2 regions of the Siminovitchia jepli genome follow, and region 2 is predicted to be linked to the other one. Evidence: riboswitches for the same ligand, from Rfam matches in the RefSeq annotation. Region 2 holds a riboswitch; the other holds the start of a gene.
The links. Region 2 has a riboswitch for thiamine pyrophosphate ahead of AB1L08_RS04670 (ABC transporter ATP-binding protein). Riboswitches for the same ligand answer to the same signal wherever they lie in the genome.
Positions count from the first base shown of each region.

Region 1 (7,110 bases), on a different contig from region 2:
GTCTCCCTTAAACCAGTGAAAATGAGCATTTTTTACATTGTGTTTTTCGAGCAGATCGCACGCAATAGGGGCATCATCATAAACAGCATGAAGCACAATGGGCTTGTCCCATTTTTTTGCTAGCTTAATAAACGTTTCGAGCAATTCGATATACCCTTCCAGTTGAAAGCCCGGACCATGCTCAGTCCGCAAATAATACGGCAGACCGACCTCGCCGACAGCCGTCATCGACGCTACCCGGGATTCCAGCCAGGAAATCAACTCCGCCAATTCTTGATCATTCGGAAGCGGCTGTTCAGGATGAAACCCGAAAGCCGGATATACCTTTGAAAACTTTTTTCCCAGCGCTAAATTTCGCTGGCACGAGTCCAGGTGAAAAGAAACAGAAATGAGACCCGCACAGCCCGTCTGCTCCAGTTCTCCCATCATCTGCGCAATTTCTTCATCTTTATAAAGATCAAGATGGATGTGTGAATCGATGATTTTAAACATTGTCGTCCCCCTGTCTGACGATGTTTTCAGCGACCATTCGTTTCCACTCTAAAAATTCATTTGACAAGACAAGCTTTTCTGTTCGCGGCCTTTCAAATGGAACCTTGAACTGTTTGATGACCGAAGCCGGCTTCGTCGATAAAATGACAATCCGGTCCGAAAGGAACAGCGCTTCTTCAATATTATGGGTGATGAAAAGAATTGTCCGCTTATATTCCATCCAGGTGTCCTGCAGCCATTGCTGCATGTCCTGCCGGGTAAAATCGTCAAGCGCCGAAAAAGGCTCATCCAACAAAATAAGCGGCTGCGGGCTCAATAACGCCCGGATAAAAGAAGCCCTTTGTTTCATCCCGCCGGACAAGGCATCCGGCAGCGAATGTTCGTACCCCGCCAACCCTGCTTTTTGGATCATATCGAGCGCTTTTTGTTGATCCTGATTTCCTTGCAATTCCTGGCCAAGCAATACATTTTGCAGGACGGTACGCCATGGAAAAAGCGCATGGTGCTGCGGCATGTAACTGATAAAGCCCCGTTTCCCGGTAATATCTTGATCGTTTAAAAAGATGGAACCTTGATCAGGCTTCAGCAAGCCGCCGATCACATGAAACAACGTACTTTTCCCGCTTCCGGAAGGACCGAGGATCGAAACAAATTCCCCCTCTGTGATGTCCAAATCAATGTCTTGTAAAACTTCTTTTTGCCCAAAATTTTTGCTTACACCTTGTATCGTTAAATGGCCCATTCACATTACCTTCCTTCTTCTCCACTTGATGAGCCTGTTTTCCGCAAGAGTGATCACGCCAAAAAACAGCAAACTCAAGGCCATGATAATGAAAATGGCGACAAAAACGCGGTCTGTCCGGAATGATGAGGAAGCGAGCGTCATATAAACACCAATCCCGTGTTTCGCTCCAAGCCATTCCGAAATCACCGCGCCCATTACGCTGTATGTGGCAGAAATTTTAAGGCCGGAAAAAACGGATGACAACGCGTATGGCCATTCCAATTTTGTAAACGTCTGAATTTTTGATGCACCGGCCATCACCATGTAATGCTTCATTTCAGCGGGAACGCTTCTGAATCCGTCCATCGCTGCTACTGCAACCGGGAAAAAGCAAACAAGAGTGATGACAATGATTTTAGGCAAAAGCCCAAATCCGAACCAAATAACGAGAAGCGGCGCCAGTACGATAATCGGAACATTTTGCGATAAAATAAGGAGCGGATAAACGGATTCCTGAACCCCCGGCAGCAAATGAAGCATGACGGCCACAAGCACGCCGACTGTACAGCCGATGATGAATCCTCCGACGGAAAGCCAAATCGTTGACTGTATATGCGGCAGGAGCCCCGCAATTCCGGATGCAGCTTCTTTTGCAATGGAACTGGGGGCAGGAAGCAGCCAGCCCGGAATGTTGGCAAGTTTTACGGATACTTCCCATATACATAATAAAAGGAGGAGGACCCCCAGCGGCCTCCATCCTTTTTTGACCAGCGCACCCATTACCGGTATTTCTCCGTCAGTTGATCCATTGAAATTCCGTCCGGCTGATACAAAATTTTCACCTGGGAGATCACATTTTTACTGCCCATTTCAACCATCCGGTCATTCATTTTTTTGACGATGGCCATCAATTTGGTAAAATCCCCTTCCATCGTCGTTTCCAAAGAATGTACTTCATAACGGACTCCGGATTCGTCAATCACCTTGATCGCTTCATCAACGTATGGGATCACCTCTTCGCCATTTTTTGTTTTCGGGATGATCTGTATGCTGACAAGTGAATTCGCCATTTCCTCTCCTCCTATTCAGGTAAAAATTGATTTGTGAATGCTTTTTCTACATCCATTTCCTTTTCCAGCAAATCTTTTTCCAGCATCCAGTCCATGTAGTTTTTCCATACTTCAGCCTTTTGTTCTCCCCAGCGGGCCGCATCATCTTGATAACGGGGCGAAATCCATTCCTGGCTTTTTTTCACAAGTTCGGGATCAAGATCGGGTACTGCTTTGATAAGAATGTCCGCAGCTTCTCCGGGCTGGTCGATCGCAAACTCGTAACCTTTGGAGACGGCTGCCATGAATGCTTTTACCGTATCCGGATCCGATTCGATCATTTTCTCGTTCGTCGTAATGACCGGCGTATAATAATCGAGCTTGTCCGAGTAATCGGTCAAGTAGACCATATTCAACTTTTCCCCGCGGAGCTCTGCCTCTACCCCTGTCCACGCATAATAAATCCAGGCGAAATCAATATCTCTTTTTACCGCCGTAAAAAAGTCGGCATCCCCCATATTGACAATGTCAACTTTCTCTATATCGGCGCCATCCACATCCATCAATGAAGCCAGGACAGCTTTCTCAAGCGGGGCGCCCCAGCCTCCGTAGGTTTTTCCTTCAAAATCTTTCGGTGATGTGATATTTTTTTCGGCAAGTGAAGCGAAACCGGATGTATTGTGCTGGATGACGGCTGCGATGGACACAATCGGCACGTCTTGGACGCGCGCCTCCGTCACGCTTTCCTGATAACTGACCCCGAACTCGGCCTTTCCGGAGGCAACTAGCTGATCAGAGCCTGCTTCTCCTGGCATCATGATTTCAACATCCAAGCCTTTTTCCTCAAAATAGCCTTTTTCCTTCGCCACATAGAGGCCGGTATGATTTGTATTGGGCGTCCAGTCGAGCACGACTGCCACCTTTTTATGTTCTTTTTCTTCCTTTTCATGCTGATCGGCTGCATGGTTCCCGCAGCCGGCCAGCAAAAAAAAGAATATCACGCAGCTTGCCAACCGTTTATTCATAAGTTCTCCTCCTTGCAAAATAAAAAGCGCCCGGGAAAAAACCCCGAAGGCGCCAAAAAAAGATGTATGTTCAATTGATTGACGTTCCCTTCGCTGGTATGAGCCAGATCAGGTTCAAAGGGTCAGCATTTCCCGAATGCTATCTCAACCGGCCACACCGGTTCCCCTACTCAAATGCTATTAAGTTAATTCTATTATAACAGAAAGAAAAAACTGCTCCAAGAAGGAGCAGTTTTTTACACCGGTGGGAAAATTGGCGGTGATTGTGGAAAAATTCCTCCAATAATTGGAGCCACGTAAAGCGCAAATGCCACTCCTGCTGTTAGAAATAGTTTTTTCATTTTATTCACCCCTTTCAGCGATTTTTTTATAATAATAAAGCGCTTTATCCGGGTTCGTGTCTGCATAATATTGGGCAAGGGATAAAGCGAATTTATTATAATCTTCTACAAAGTAGGCCTTTTCCAAATATGGAAGCAAGTCGTTTTCCAGAAAATCCATCGCTTTGCCTTTTCGATTTTTCAGCAAGTATTGATAATATCGGAAAATGAGCTGCTGCTTTTTCATGGAGCCCGATTTTGTTTCCCGCAATATTTCAGAAATATTTTGGAGTGCTTTTTCATTCTCGCCCTGGGAAATGAGCAGCTCAGTGTAGCTGCATAAGCTTACCAAGTATTCCTGATTCGTCTTGGCATGGTCCATCGAAAGAATATAGTGGCGGGCCGCTTCTTCCAATCTCCCCATTTTTTCCAGAAGCAGGGCATAGTTATTGTACATGGCGGACTTAAGTTCATCCGTGTTGATCAAGTTCATATTTTTAAATATATAGCGATATTGTTCCGCGGCATTTTCATAAATGCTCAAATCTGTATAGGCAATGCCCAATAGAAACTGGGTATGTAAAATCCGCATATAGTTGAATGACCTGGAAAACGCCTCCAACGCTTTATGGCCATACGCAATACTGCTGCTGCTATCCTTCAGATTAGCATAGTTTAAAGCAATGAAATAATAGAGCTCCGCTCGCCACGAAGATGGCAATAGATCATCTGCTTCTACTTTTAGAAGAATATCCAGCGATATTTTATAATCGCCTTTTATAATATAAAAAGCACCATTAATAAACTCATAAAGCGCTTTTTCCTGCTCTGCCAATGAATTGGCAATTTGTCTGATAATTTCTCGTTCCTTCTCGGCGCTTTCGAAATCGTTCATCAGCAGATGGTAGCGATATACATACAAATGATAGAGTGATATATAGTTGGAAAATTTAATGTACTCTTTTAATTCTTCCACCCGATTGTAGCATTCTGTTGCCCGTTCCTTGTCGTAAGAAAGCATTGCATCAAGCAAATGGGAGAGTTCGGCAGAAATCTTCTTGGATGCCTGCTGGATGGAATCAAGAGAAATGCCCAACCGGTCGAGCAGCAGCATGATCGTTTCCCAGTTCGCTTCTTTGTTGTAGTTCTCAAACTTGCTTAAATGCGTGACAGAACAAATCCCGTTGCATAATTCGAACTGGGTCATATTCTTTAATTGGCGATGGTATTTAATTATCGCCCCGATATTCATTTTTTCCATGCTCATATCTTCATCCTCTAGTCATGCTACTGTATAGATAAATAGTAGCATAAACTGGATAAAAAATCTAATTATTGATAAACTTGTCATCTATTATTATCAAAAATTTCTTTTAATGCAAGCTCCAAGTTTGGATACGCAAAAACAAATTGATGTTCAAGCGCTTTTTCAGGAACCACCCGCTGTCCCCTGATCAGCATGCTGCTCATCTCCCCCAGTAAAATCTTTAACAGCCATTCTGGTACCGGAAGCCAGTGGGGCCTGTCCAAAACCGAACCAAGCGTCATTCCAAACTCTTTCATTTGAACCGGCTCAGGGGCTGTTGCATTCACCGGACCGGAAAGGGAAGATTTCGTGATAGCAAACTCTATCAAACGGGCGGCATCCTCACCATGAATCCAGGAAACCCATTGCCTTCCGGAACCAACCGTCCCGCCAACCCCCAATTTATAAGGAAGCGCCATGAGCGGGAGTGCCCCTTCCCGTCCAAGGATAAGGCCAAGCCTGACAAGCACTGTCCGGACTCCGAGCTGTTCGGCTTCTTTCGCCTGAGATTCCCATTTTTTTACAACATTCGCCAAAAAGTCGGTGGCCGCGCTTTTCGTGTCTTCCGTAAAGCTGCCTGTTTCAGACATGCCGTAATATCCGACAGCCGACGCGTTTATCAGTACTTCAGGCTTTTGTTCCAGTTTGCCTATTAAGCGGATCACCTCTTTTGTCGCAGCCAGCCTGCTTTGTAAAATTTTTTCCTTCTTTCTGCCTGTCCAGCGAATTCCGTTGATCGTTTCTCCAGCCAAGTTGACGAAAGCATCTACTTGACCAAGCTGTTCTTCGGGTCTTGCTCCTTCTACAAGCCACTCGACCACTGAAAGTCCACTCGACTTCCCGACTTTCTCCGGACTCCTCGTTAAAACGGACACGTGATATCCCTTTTCAAGAAGCTGCTTTTGCAATTTGGAACCAAGAAAACCGCTCCCTCCGGCAATAACGACGTGCATGCCGACCACCCCCGCTAAAAATGCTGTTTCATTAAATTCCGGTGAAAATAAGCAGTTTTGCTGAACTCGCCATTCCATTCACCGAGGCATAACCGGGACATTTTCCCCGACAGCGCCAGTACTATCAGAATATTCTTTATAGCGAGTGATTGCAAGTACAACTGGTTCTTCAAATGAAAAAGCGTATTCGAAATTAATGTCGAATACGCTTTTATGCGCTTGGCAGTAGGCGGAAGTGTGCAGCTGGCAGGCAGTGCGTTCGTCCGTGAGGAGGGCGAAGGCCCTATGGCAAAATCCGGAACAGGCGGCAATCTACCGGTTTTTAGGCGATTTGAATTGCTTTTAATTCTTCCGGGTTTTTCTCTGTTACAGTGAAACCCAAATTTTCCAGTATGTTGATCAGTTCGGTACATAATTGATTGTGTACTACCATAAATGTCCGGTCCCTTTCCATCGTTTCCTTGACTGAAGAAAGCAATGTAAATAAAGAGGCCGTTTTTTCATATGTTTTGTCTTTCGGCAATTCTTTTAACAAAGAAGTGGTTGGCTCCGTCACAGGCAATATCCAAATTTTAAACGGATGCGGAATATTCAGCAGTTGGTTGAACACATCCATTTTTTCCAACGGCGTTCTAAAAGTGTAATCGGTCAATTCATATACTTTTGTTGCAGTGTAATCGATGTCCCTAAAAGGTGACGGATCTCCTTTTACAAAAGACTCTATCTGAAGGTTTGAACCGCCCTCCAACTCTTGTGCATTAGACGTTGAAGAAATCATGCTCACGTATACTCCCCCTGTTCATGTCTATAGTCGAGTTTTCGCTTAATGAGTTCAATACCCTTTTCTCAAAAAATGCAAACATGCGGCGGGAATTTCTGTTTCATCTCCTTATCTTATGCACGATCTGTATGAGCGTTACTGGAGCGGCCCGTTTGGTTGTTTTTCAAGCGGAATGGGACCGGCCCGGGGGAGATGCCATTAGGGTTTGCCTCTTTTCATTTCCTCAATGGTTCATCTGCTTTTTATAAACCTTGTCTTTCATGCTCTTTTTTAAAACAACATATAAAATATGGCATTGTTCAAACGATTGGGTATCAATTTGAAACAACTCATTTATTTTATTCAGCCGGTAGATGAGCGTGTTGCGGTGAACATACAGATTTCTGGCTGCCCGGCTGACGTTCATGTTATTTTCACAATAGGCAATAAACGTCTCGACCAACACTTCCGCTTCAGGATG
Region 1 is NZ_JBFEGN010000011.1:15,993-23,102, reverse strand. Features, by position in the region: gene AB1L08_RS06820 (TatD family hydrolase) at 1-492, opposite strand, end outside; gene AB1L08_RS06815 (ABC transporter ATP-binding protein) at 485-1,234, opposite strand; gene AB1L08_RS06810 (ABC transporter permease) at 1,235-1,996, opposite strand; gene AB1L08_RS06805 (thiamine-binding protein) at 1,996-2,286, opposite strand; gene AB1L08_RS06800 (ABC transporter substrate-binding protein) at 2,298-3,290, opposite strand; TPP riboswitch at 3,359-3,468, opposite strand; gene AB1L08_RS06795 (helix-turn-helix domain-containing protein) at 3,633-4,877, opposite strand; gene AB1L08_RS06790 (TIGR01777 family oxidoreductase) at 4,958-5,869, opposite strand; gene AB1L08_RS06785 (hypothetical protein) at 6,192-6,653, opposite strand; gene AB1L08_RS06780 (CdaR family transcriptional regulator) at 6,874-7,110, opposite strand, start outside.
Region 1: another riboswitch for thiamine pyrophosphate. It lies ahead of AB1L08_RS06800 (ABC transporter substrate-binding protein); the one in region 2 lies ahead of AB1L08_RS04670 (ABC transporter ATP-binding protein).

Region 2 (10,350 bases):
GCATCAACCCGCTTTGTCGCAATCGCCGCATTCAGTTCAAAGCCGATATCGGTCATCTTTACTTTGCTCATGTCTCCGCCGTCGGACTCTACGATCGTCTGTACGAGCGGTTCATTGAGCGGGATACCCGGCCAGCCGACTGTTTTTCCTTCCAAATCTTTCGGCCTCTTTATATCACTGTCTTTCAAATAAATTATATGATTGAGCGGGCTTCTGACAATCGCCGCAACAGATTTTACCGGTACCCCGTCTGCCCTGGCCGTGATTACATCTGACTGATAGGTGATGCCGAGTTCAATATCCCCCGTTGCAGCCAGGTTAATAGGATCCGTTGGATTGGCCGGGAAACGAATATTGACATCCAGGCCTTCCTCTTCAAAATAACCTTTCTCCTTTGCAGCATACAAATAACTATGTACGGCGTTGGGATACCAGTCCAGCATGATGTCAAAAGATTCTTTGTCCGTTTTATTTTTTTTATCTGCATTCGCAGCCGTTTCCTTGTTTTCTCCTCCACAGCCAGCTAGCAGCAAACTTGAAGATAGCACACTGGCCAATGCCCATTTCTTTATCATTTTACATTTCTCCATTTCAACGTTATTTTTTCCAGCCAACCCACAAGTAAAAACAGTGTAATTCCCAAAACCGACAGAATGACGATCGGCGCAAACACCCCGGCTCCATCAAACTGTGTCATCATTCTTCTACTAAAGTATCCCAGCCCCTTGTCAGCACCCAGCCATTCCCCGATTGCCGCGCCGATGACACTCAGCGTAACGGCTACTTTTAATCCCGAATAGAATTGGGGCAATGCGGACGGAAGTTCCACCTTAAAGAAAATCTGGCGTTTCGTGGCCCTCATCGTTTGAAGCGTTTCTTTTAAATGAGGATCTGCGGACCGCAGCCCGTCAAACGTATTGACCGTAATCGGAAAGAAAGTGATCAGTACTGTCACGACGACTTTGCTCCAGATGGAATAGCCAAACCAAAGGACGAATATCGGAGCAAGCGCAATGATGGGTATCGTTTGCGAAGCAATGAGCAATGGAAAAAACGCCTTCCTTACAATATCGCTCTTATGCATCCAGATGGACAAGCCGACACCACATATAAGCGACAACAAAAGTCCGATAAGCATAATCAGCGTCGTTGGCAGCAAATGTCCGATAAAAAGGACTGCCCTGAGCTCCCAAAGCCTTTCTGCAATTTGTATAGGTGATGGCAGTATAAAGGGTTTTCCATACAGGCGGGCGCCGCTCTCCCATCCAATTAAAAGCAGCAACAGGAGCAAAATTGATAATCCGTATTTTTTCAATAAGGTCATAATGTCACCAATTTTCTTAAATCAAGCAATATCTTCTCTTTTAATTCTGTAAAAGCAGGATCTTTTAAGTTCTCCACCGTCCGCGGTCTGCCGAGCGGCACCGGAATTTCTTCGAGACGGGACACCGGCTTTTGGCTGAACAACAGTACCCGATCGGATAGGAACAGCGCCTCCTCTACATCGTGAGTAATAAAGAGGATTGTTCTACCCGAATCAGCCCATTGTTCAAGCAGCCATTCATGCATGACTGTTTTCGTAACGGCATCCAGTGCGCTGAACGGCTCATCCAGGAGCAATAAGCAACTACCGCCCAACAAGGCACGCAAAAACGAAACACGCTGACGCATCCCTCCGGATAATTCATGGGGATAGCGGTGTTCAACATCTTTTAAACCAAATACTTCCAGCTTATCAATGACTTCGGGCCATACATCTTTTTTGTTTAACCTTTTTAACATGAGCGGCAAGGCGGCATTATCGACGACCGAAAGCCAAGGCAGCAGTCCGTCCTTTTGGGACATATATCCAACATGTCCCTGCCTGTTGGAAGGCTCCTCACCATTCACAAAAATACAGCCGCTGTTTTGCTTTTCAAGCCCTGAAATAAGTCGGAACAATGTACTTTTCCCGGAACCGCTTGGGCCGACAACGCTCACAAACTCGCCTTTTTTTACTGAAAAACTTAAATCTTGCAGTACAGGATCCTGTACATCCGAGTCATAAGCAAAAGATACGTGCTGAAAAACCAGAGCTTCATTCATCATAAGGCCCCCTTTCCTGAAATGGATTGCTCGTTTGTCCCCCTTTCTGTGGTGAGAAATGCTAAGGCACCATACATGAAAAAAGAGCACTTCCCAAAAAGAAGTGGCTCTGACCCATTTAACAGAATGCATGCGTATACAGATTATATGAATACGCGTTCTTTCCACTTCCCTGCGCTAGCATTATCTAGATCAGGTTAAAAGGGTTGAGGAAGTCCTCTCTCAGCTTTTGGCACCCCTAGTGTTTCCCATATTTTATTAACAATCCTTCCCTTTAATATATATATCATTTAACCTAAAAAATCAAATAGAGTTTGAAATTCCTTTCAAGGGGAAAATAGGTGCGGTTGATGGTATGATGAATGTATATGCAAAGGAGGAGGTAATATCGTGAGATTAACCGTATACTTGGCAGGAGAAATCCACAGCAGTTGGCGTGAGGAAATTAAAGAAAAAGCACAGGCACTCAAACTTCCGGTCGATTTTGTCGGGCCAATGGAAGACCATGACCGCTCCGACGCCATCGGCGAAGAAATCCTTGGCGAGCAGCCGAATGCCATTTACAGGGACGCGGCAGCTTCCAGCTTTAACAACTTGAGAACACAAGTCCTCATGCAAAAATCAGACCTTGTTATTGCGTTGTTTGGAGAGAAGTACAGGCAATGGAATACAGCCATGGATGCAAGTGCGGCCGTTACATCGGGAAAACCGCTCATCTTAATCCGCCCGGAAGAACTGCATCATCCCTTGAAAGAGTTGTCCCGGAAAGCAAACGCAACGGTGGAAACAGTGAATCAGGCCATAAAAGCGCTCTCATATATTTTAGAATAGGCCCTTATTAAAATAAAAAGCACAGAAAGCTGTTTGTGAACTGCTTTCTGTGCTTTTTAATAATTATCCCCGTCTTTTCTTTTCCCTCTGTCCGATCAGCAGTGTTACGATATGGCCGAACATTTCGGAACGGTCAATGCGTCCATTGGTGAAAACGCCAATGGCTCCTTCTTCGGAACTGATTCCGGTCCTTTGACAGTAATCATCCATGACCGGTCCAAGTTCTTCACCTGACCGAAGGCTGCCGGCGATTTCCTCCGGCAGCAGAATACGCGCACCGCCTGCCAGCACCGTCTTTCTCCCCCTTTCGGCCAATGCTCCCCAATTGCACAAAAAGAGGCCAAAAGGCGTTTCCGCAACGCCGCCTTCCAAGCCGATCGCCAACTTCGCTTTACTGTGATCCAAGCAATATTCAGCCCGATGGATGGCGCCATGTATCGTTTCCTCATCGGAGAAAGGCATGGCACTTACATTTGATGGGGCATCTATCGGGACAATCTCAGTCTCCATGCCCAAACCAAGAAGGGTATTTTGCACAGCTTTTAACTTTGCTCTGTTTTTTGAACCAACGGCAATAATCATAATGCCACTCCCATCCAGCAAACACTCATTTTATCTTTACCCAATTTCAATCCTGCTTATTGATTTCGAATAGACTTTACTGTAGACCAGTCGCTGGCTTTTACCAGCCTGGTTAACAGCTCTTTTGCCGCCGCATAGTCATCGACATGGACGATTGAAGCATGTGTATGGATATAGCGTGCGCAAATTCCAATCACCGCACTTGGCACCCCTTCGTTGGCAGTATGTACACGGCCTGCATCCGTTCCTCCCGGAGAAACAAAGTATTGGTAAGGAATATCATGTGTTTTTGCCATGTCCAGAATAAATTCGCGCATCCCTTTATGCGTGACCATCGTTCTGTCAAAGATTCTAAGCAAAGCCCCTTTTCCGATATGGCCGAATTCTTTCTCGTCTCCGGTCATGTCGTTGGCTGGGCTGGCATCAAGTGCAAAGAAGAGGTCGGGCTGGATCATATTGGCACTTGATGCCGCTCCCCGCAGCCCCACTTCTTCCTGTACGGTGGCGCCGGAATAGACGATGTTTGGCAGTTTTTCATTTTGTATTTCTTTTAGCAGCTCAATTGCAAGCCCGCATCCGTAACGGTTATCCCATGCCTTGGCCATAATTTTTTTCGGATTGGCCAATGGCGTAAACGGACAGACCGGAACAACTTGCTGTCCCGGTTTAATTCCTGCCTTCACGGCATCCCCTCGGTCATCTGCCCCGATGTCAATCATCATATTTTTGATTTCCATCGGCTTTTTTCTTTGTTCCTCCGTAAGCAGATGCGGCGGAATCGAGCCGATGACTCCTGTTACAGGCCCGGTGTCAGTGATGATCTGGACCCGCTGTGCAAGCATCACCTGATTCCACCAGCCGCCCAAAGGCTGAAAGCGGATCATCCCGTTTTTCGTAATTTGGGTGACCATAAACCCGACTTCATCCATGTGGCCTGCCACCATGATTTTAGGACCTGAAGGGTCACCTGATTTTACGCCAAAAATACTGCCCAATCTATCCTGTATTACCTGATCTGCATATTTTTCAAGCTGTTCGCGCATAAACTCTCTAACTTGGTGCTCATTTCCCGGAGCGCCCGGAAGCTCCGTCAGCGTTTGAAAAAGAACAAGCGTATCTTTGTCCAAATCCTCAACCCCTCTTCAGTGTATTTATTTGTATTTTAACATGAAACTGTTTTTGTCAAAAATAGGAATCCTTATATTCAAGGTCGAACTGCTTGCCTTCTTCCTGTATACTTAACTTATGTTATATTTTGGAGGTGCTCAATTGTGAACTGGAAAACATTTCTACTGGGAGCAGGCGCCGGCCTCATTACCGGCTATTTCGCAAGTGAAGCCATAAGAAAAAATTGTCTCATATCAGAAGAAAAAGTATTGGCGGATGTGAAAAACGCTTTTAAACAAACGGGTGAAGTTGACGGATCCTGGATTAAATTCAAACCCGAAGAGTTTGAAAAACACGGAGTTAAAACAAAAGTGTACCGCGGCGGCATTTCCCGCAAGCAAGACGGGGAATCCCAGCAATATGAGTTTATTGCCGATGCGTACACCGGAAGCGTTTTAGACGTATTTCCGGTATCACAGTAAAAAAACTACATAATTGGGATATGATAAGGATGGATTAGCAAAATGAAATTTTGTTAATCCATCCTTTTTATTTAGGTAAATATGTAAAACATTAACTTGGAAAAAGGGTGAATGAAAAAATGAAAAAAGATCAAAGCGGGGCCGCCCCTTTAGAGTATTCCCCGCAAAATATATGGGCTGGTTTCCTCTTTGGAGTAGGACTGATTACTTTTACCGACGAATTTGTATTCCATCAACTTTTGCAATGGCACCATTTTTACGATAATTCAACTACAAAGATCGGGATTGTTTCTGACGGTTTTTTTCATGCTTTTAGCTGGTTTGCCACAATCGGCGGGCTGTTTATGTTTGCAGATCTGCGCAGGCGGCATGCTCTCCGGCGAAAAAAATGGTGGGGAGGAGTGCTTCTTGGTGCGGGAGCCTTTCAATTGTATGACGGCATTGTTCAACATAAGCTCATGCGCATTCATCAAATCAGATATGTGGACAGCTTATTCGGCTACGATTTCGTTTGGAATGCCGCGGCTGTTGTCCTTCTTATAGGAGGAGCTTCACTTGTTTTTCGGGCCCGAAAGGAATCATCGGAAAAGAGGCGGGATTCCAGATGAACAGCGGGATACTGCTGTACGCACTTTTTTTAGCGGCTCTTTTTCTCTATTTATTTGCTGCCTTAAAGTCCAACACCCGAAAACATTTGAAACAATGGCCTGTAAAGCGATCTATTTTTTGGGCTTTGGGTATTATCAGTGTTTTATCAGCGGTTGCAGGCCCGCTTGCTGAAAGAGCCCATTCCGATTTTACCTTTCATATGATCGGCCATTTATTGCTTGGAATGCTGGGCCCGCTCCTTATGGTGCTGGCAGCCCCAATGACTCTTTTACTCAGAACACTCCCCGTTCAGGCAGCACGGCAACTGGCAAAGCTCCTTAAGAGCCGATACGCCGGATTCATCACTCATCCCATAACGGCTTCCCTGCTCAATATCGGGGGGTTATGGGTGCTTTATGCAACCGATTTGTATCATCTAATGCTTCATAACCATACCGTGCATACTCTTGTACACTTGCATGTTTTTCTTGCCGGATATGTTTTTACCGCCGCTTTTATTTATATCGATCCTGTTGTCCATCGCTTTGGGTATTTATACCGGTCTGCCGTATTTATCATTGCCTTGGCCGGACATGCCATCTTGTCCAAATACATTTACGTCCACCCCCCTGCAGGCATCCCGCCCGGCCAGGCAAAGATGGCCGGCATGATCATGTATTACGGCGGCGATGTGATTGATGCCATCATTATTTTCATTCTTTGCAAGCAGTGGTACAAGGCCCGGAGACCGAGATTTACTCCAGGTGAACCATCATATTCCGTTCATCGTTTTTCAGAATAATGGGCGGCTTCTTCCGGTTATTTGGAAGCAGCCGCCTTTTTCTTCTCTGTAATTGAAATGTACTGAAGCAGCAATTTTGGGGAGAAAACGGGTAAAACATGAATAACTCGCACTATATGTAGTTGCATCAAAATAATTACTTTTCTAAAATAATTTATTTTTTATCATTTACATAATCTTCGTTATAATCATTGTGTGGTAATTTTAAATTGCTATTTTAATAAAACAATGGAGGGTATAGGATGTCTACGATTGATAAGCAGGATATTGTATCAAGTGTTCCTCAAAAGGGTTTTTTCGGACACCCTAAAGGACTCTTTACTCTATTCTTTACGGAATTTTGGGAGCGCTTTTCTTATTATGGGATGAGGGCCATCCTTGTTTATTATATGTACTATGAGGTATCAAAAGGCGGGCTGGGCATTGATGAACAAACAGCCCTTGCGATCATGTCCATTTATGGCGCGCTCGTATATATGTCGGGAGTCATAGGTGGATGGCTGGCCGATCGAATATTCGGCACTTCCCAAGCCGTCTTTTATGGTGGAGTATTGATAATGTTCGGCCATATTGCCCTGGCGATACCCGGAAATTTAACGATGTTTTTCATTTCCATGGCCCTCATTGTCATCGGTACCGGATTGCTCAAGCCGAATGTATCCGCAATGGTCGGTGATATTTATAGTGAAAAGGATGATCGCCGTGATGCCGGATTCAGTATTTTTTACATGGGGATTAACCTGGGAGGATTCCTGTCGCCACTTATTGTCGGTTCTGTGATGGACTATAGTTTTCACCTTGGATTTGGATTCGCTGCCATCGGAATGTTTATTGGACTCGTAATGTTTATGTTGACGAAAAAAACAAACCTGGGGCTTGCAGGTACGTACATTGCTAACCCGTTAGCGCCTGCTGAGAAGAGAAAAGTCTATATGGTCATTGGAGGGGCTGCAGTTCTATTGGGGATTGTGTTAGCGGTTACGATCCCAACAGGCTTGCTGACGATTAAATCATTTATTGCTCTCGTTGGTATTTTAGGATTTCTCATTCCAACCATCTACTTTGTCGTCATGTATCGCAGCCCAAAAACAACCGAAGTAGAACGTTCGCGCGTTCTGGCTTATATCCCGTTATTTCTTGCTTCTGTCATGTTTTGGTCCATTCAAGAACAAGGATCAACCATTCTTGCCAACTTTGCTGATAAACGGACACAATTGGACGTTGCGGGGATCCATCTATCCCCTGCATGGTTTCAGTCATTGAATCCATTATTCATCATCGTGTTGGCGCCGGTATTCGCCTGGCTATGGGTAAAATTAGGAAAACGCCAGCCTTCCATTCCACAAAAGTTCTCTTTGGGATTATTGTTTGCGGGTCTTTCTTTCCTTGTCATTCTGCTGCCGGCACAATTCGGCGGTGAAGATTCATTGGTTCATCCCATCTGGCTCGTCCTCAGTTACTTGATCGTTGTAATCGGTGAATTGTGCTTATCACCTGTTGGCTTGTCGGCTACAACAAAATTGGCGCCCGCTGCATTCTCAGCCCAAACAATGAGCTTATGGTTCCTTTCCAATGCGGCCGCCCAAGGACTGAACGCACAGATTGTAAAATTCTACCGGCCCGAAACCGAAATGTTGTATTTTGGATCCATTGGCGGAATCGCGATCCTGCTAGGTATTATTCTATTGATCGTTACTCCTTTGATTCAAAAATATATGAAAGGTGTACGTTAATTTACGGGAAATTAGATTTTTCAAAATTTAATCCGGAGTCATGTATCGAAATACTGTACTCTAAAACCTTTTAACAAATTTTATTCAGTGTAGTTTTTATGGCACGAGGTACAACTGCCCGTCGCATACAGCTAGGGGCTGTCCAAAAAAGGATGTTGCTATATCAACATTCCTGAATAGAAAAAGGGGCGTCCAAAAGTCGAAAGACCGGCTTTTCGGACAGCCCTTTTCTTATTGTTAAAGTATAAGTTTTTTTATGAAAATCAGGCGAAAAAACATCTGCTTTGTCCGGCTTCAGCGCCTCCTCCTGCAATAAGTCAGCATCGGCGTACAAGTTGCCGTATGTCCTCTATCCCTTCGGAGTCAATCCAGTTTGTACGGCGATAAACAGGTGCTCGCGCTTTTCTTGGCTCCAACAAATCCCTGCAATTATTTTGAAACGGCAGCGGTGCGGTTTCTTTTAACCGAATCGATGATGTTGCCATCTTCATCCCATTTTAGTGCACGGTAATGGGCATCGTGGTAAAAAGTGAACCAGCTTCCCGAGTGGATCGCTTCCGGAATCCATTTTTGCTTCGCATAAATAGAGTCCATTGGATAATCATCATAGGCCAGGACCCATAATACATTCCGATGGGCGTGAGTCGGCATAATGTCGGCCATGTGGACAGCCCTCTCATCGCCGCTTTCAATCGTCACAATGCTGTGTCCGGCGCTGTGGCCTCCGGTATGGAACATTTTGATAGCGCCTTCAATCCCAATTTCTTTTGAAAACGTTTGAACTTGTTCTTGAATTGGTTCCCAGTTTTCTTTCCAGTATGTATTCCGGGAACGAATATTCGGATTCCGCATTTCATCCCATTCAATATCGGATGTGTAAATTACTGCATCCGGAAAAACGGAGGCGTATCCATCCCCGTCCTTTTTTGTCAATCCGCTTGCATGGTCGAAATGCATGTGAGTCATGCAAACAATATCAACGTCAGAAGGTGTCAGGCCCAATTTGGCAAGCGATTCATCTATTTTAGACTGCTCTGTAACACCATAATTCCTTATTTGCTTCTCGGTCATTTTACCGCGTCCAAGCCCGGATTCAATGAGTATGTTTTTTCCGTTCACTTGCAAAAAGATGGGGTCGGACCTTAATTCAACTTGATTTTTTTCGTTTACCGGATATTTTTTTTCCCATAACGGCTTTGGTACAACACCGAACATGGCTCCTCCGTCAAGGTACGTATCCCCGCCATTCAGCCATGTTAACGTCAATTCCCCAAGTTTCAACGTTTCCATTTTCTCAACCTCCCGAACTTTTCGAAATCATTGTACCATATTTCTGGAATATTCAGCCATCCCCAAGCCGTAAAGCAAAAAAATCCGCCACCTTCAATGAGGGGAAACTCTCGTAGCGGCCGGCCAATCCGACGGTTCAAACCTCATTTGCCCGTGGGCAATTCGACAAAGCCATGTATTAATCATATGTTTCAGCCTCATCCGATTTGGTAAAATCAATTGCCTGCCAGGAAAGCCCGATTGGTTCAACTAACAATCAGTGGGGGATAGAGGGCCACATTGTGTGGCAACGCCTGTATGACCCACACCTGTGGCCTAAATCCCCACTGACTGAAGTTTACTTTATCTGGATGGATTTGACTGATGGACGAATACCGTTAGATAAACTGCTCCAAATAACCCATCGAGGAATCCATTTCTTGGATGCGGTTTTTATTTTTATGCCTACCTGCGGAAAGAATCGTATGGGCAATCACATACCACTTCATTCTAAGCAGCAGGTTGTCTGTCATCTGGATTCCATATTGTTCCAGCCAATTCTCCCAATCAGGTCGCGGAATATAAAAATGTAAAAGAGGGCCAATGTCAAAAGCGGGATCTGCGATGGCAGCTTCATCCCAATCTATTAAGTAGAGTTCTCCTTCGTCAGAAAGAAGCCAGTTATTGTGATTTACATCGCCGTGGCAAACCGTCCATGTTTTGCACTGGACGTTGGCTATTTCCGATTCCAGAAATTGAAGGGACGTTTGAACGATCTTTCTCGATAGTAAATCCCCGTCCATTACGGCATCCACATCTGACAGCATCATTTCCGGTTTGTAAGGCGTTTTCCCGAGACGCGAAAGCATCG
Region 2 is NZ_JBFEGN010000006.1:13,527-23,876, forward strand. Features, by position in the region: gene AB1L08_RS04660 (ABC transporter substrate-binding protein) at 1-575, opposite strand, end outside; gene AB1L08_RS04665 (ABC transporter permease) at 572-1,324, opposite strand; gene AB1L08_RS04670 (ABC transporter ATP-binding protein) at 1,321-2,085, opposite strand; TPP riboswitch at 2,238-2,335, opposite strand; gene AB1L08_RS04675 (YtoQ family protein) at 2,476-2,916, shown strand; gene AB1L08_RS04680 (DUF84 family protein) at 2,980-3,498, opposite strand; gene AB1L08_RS04685 (M42 family metallopeptidase) at 3,555-4,625, opposite strand; gene AB1L08_RS04690 (PepSY domain-containing protein) at 4,770-5,087, shown strand; gene AB1L08_RS04695 (DUF2243 domain-containing protein) at 5,207-5,695, shown strand; gene AB1L08_RS04700 (cytochrome c oxidase assembly protein) at 5,692-6,477, shown strand; gene AB1L08_RS04705 (peptide MFS transporter) at 6,720-8,210, shown strand; gene AB1L08_RS04710 (YtnP family quorum-quenching lactonase) at 8,640-9,500, opposite strand; gene AB1L08_RS04715 (phosphotransferase) at 9,878-10,350, opposite strand, start outside.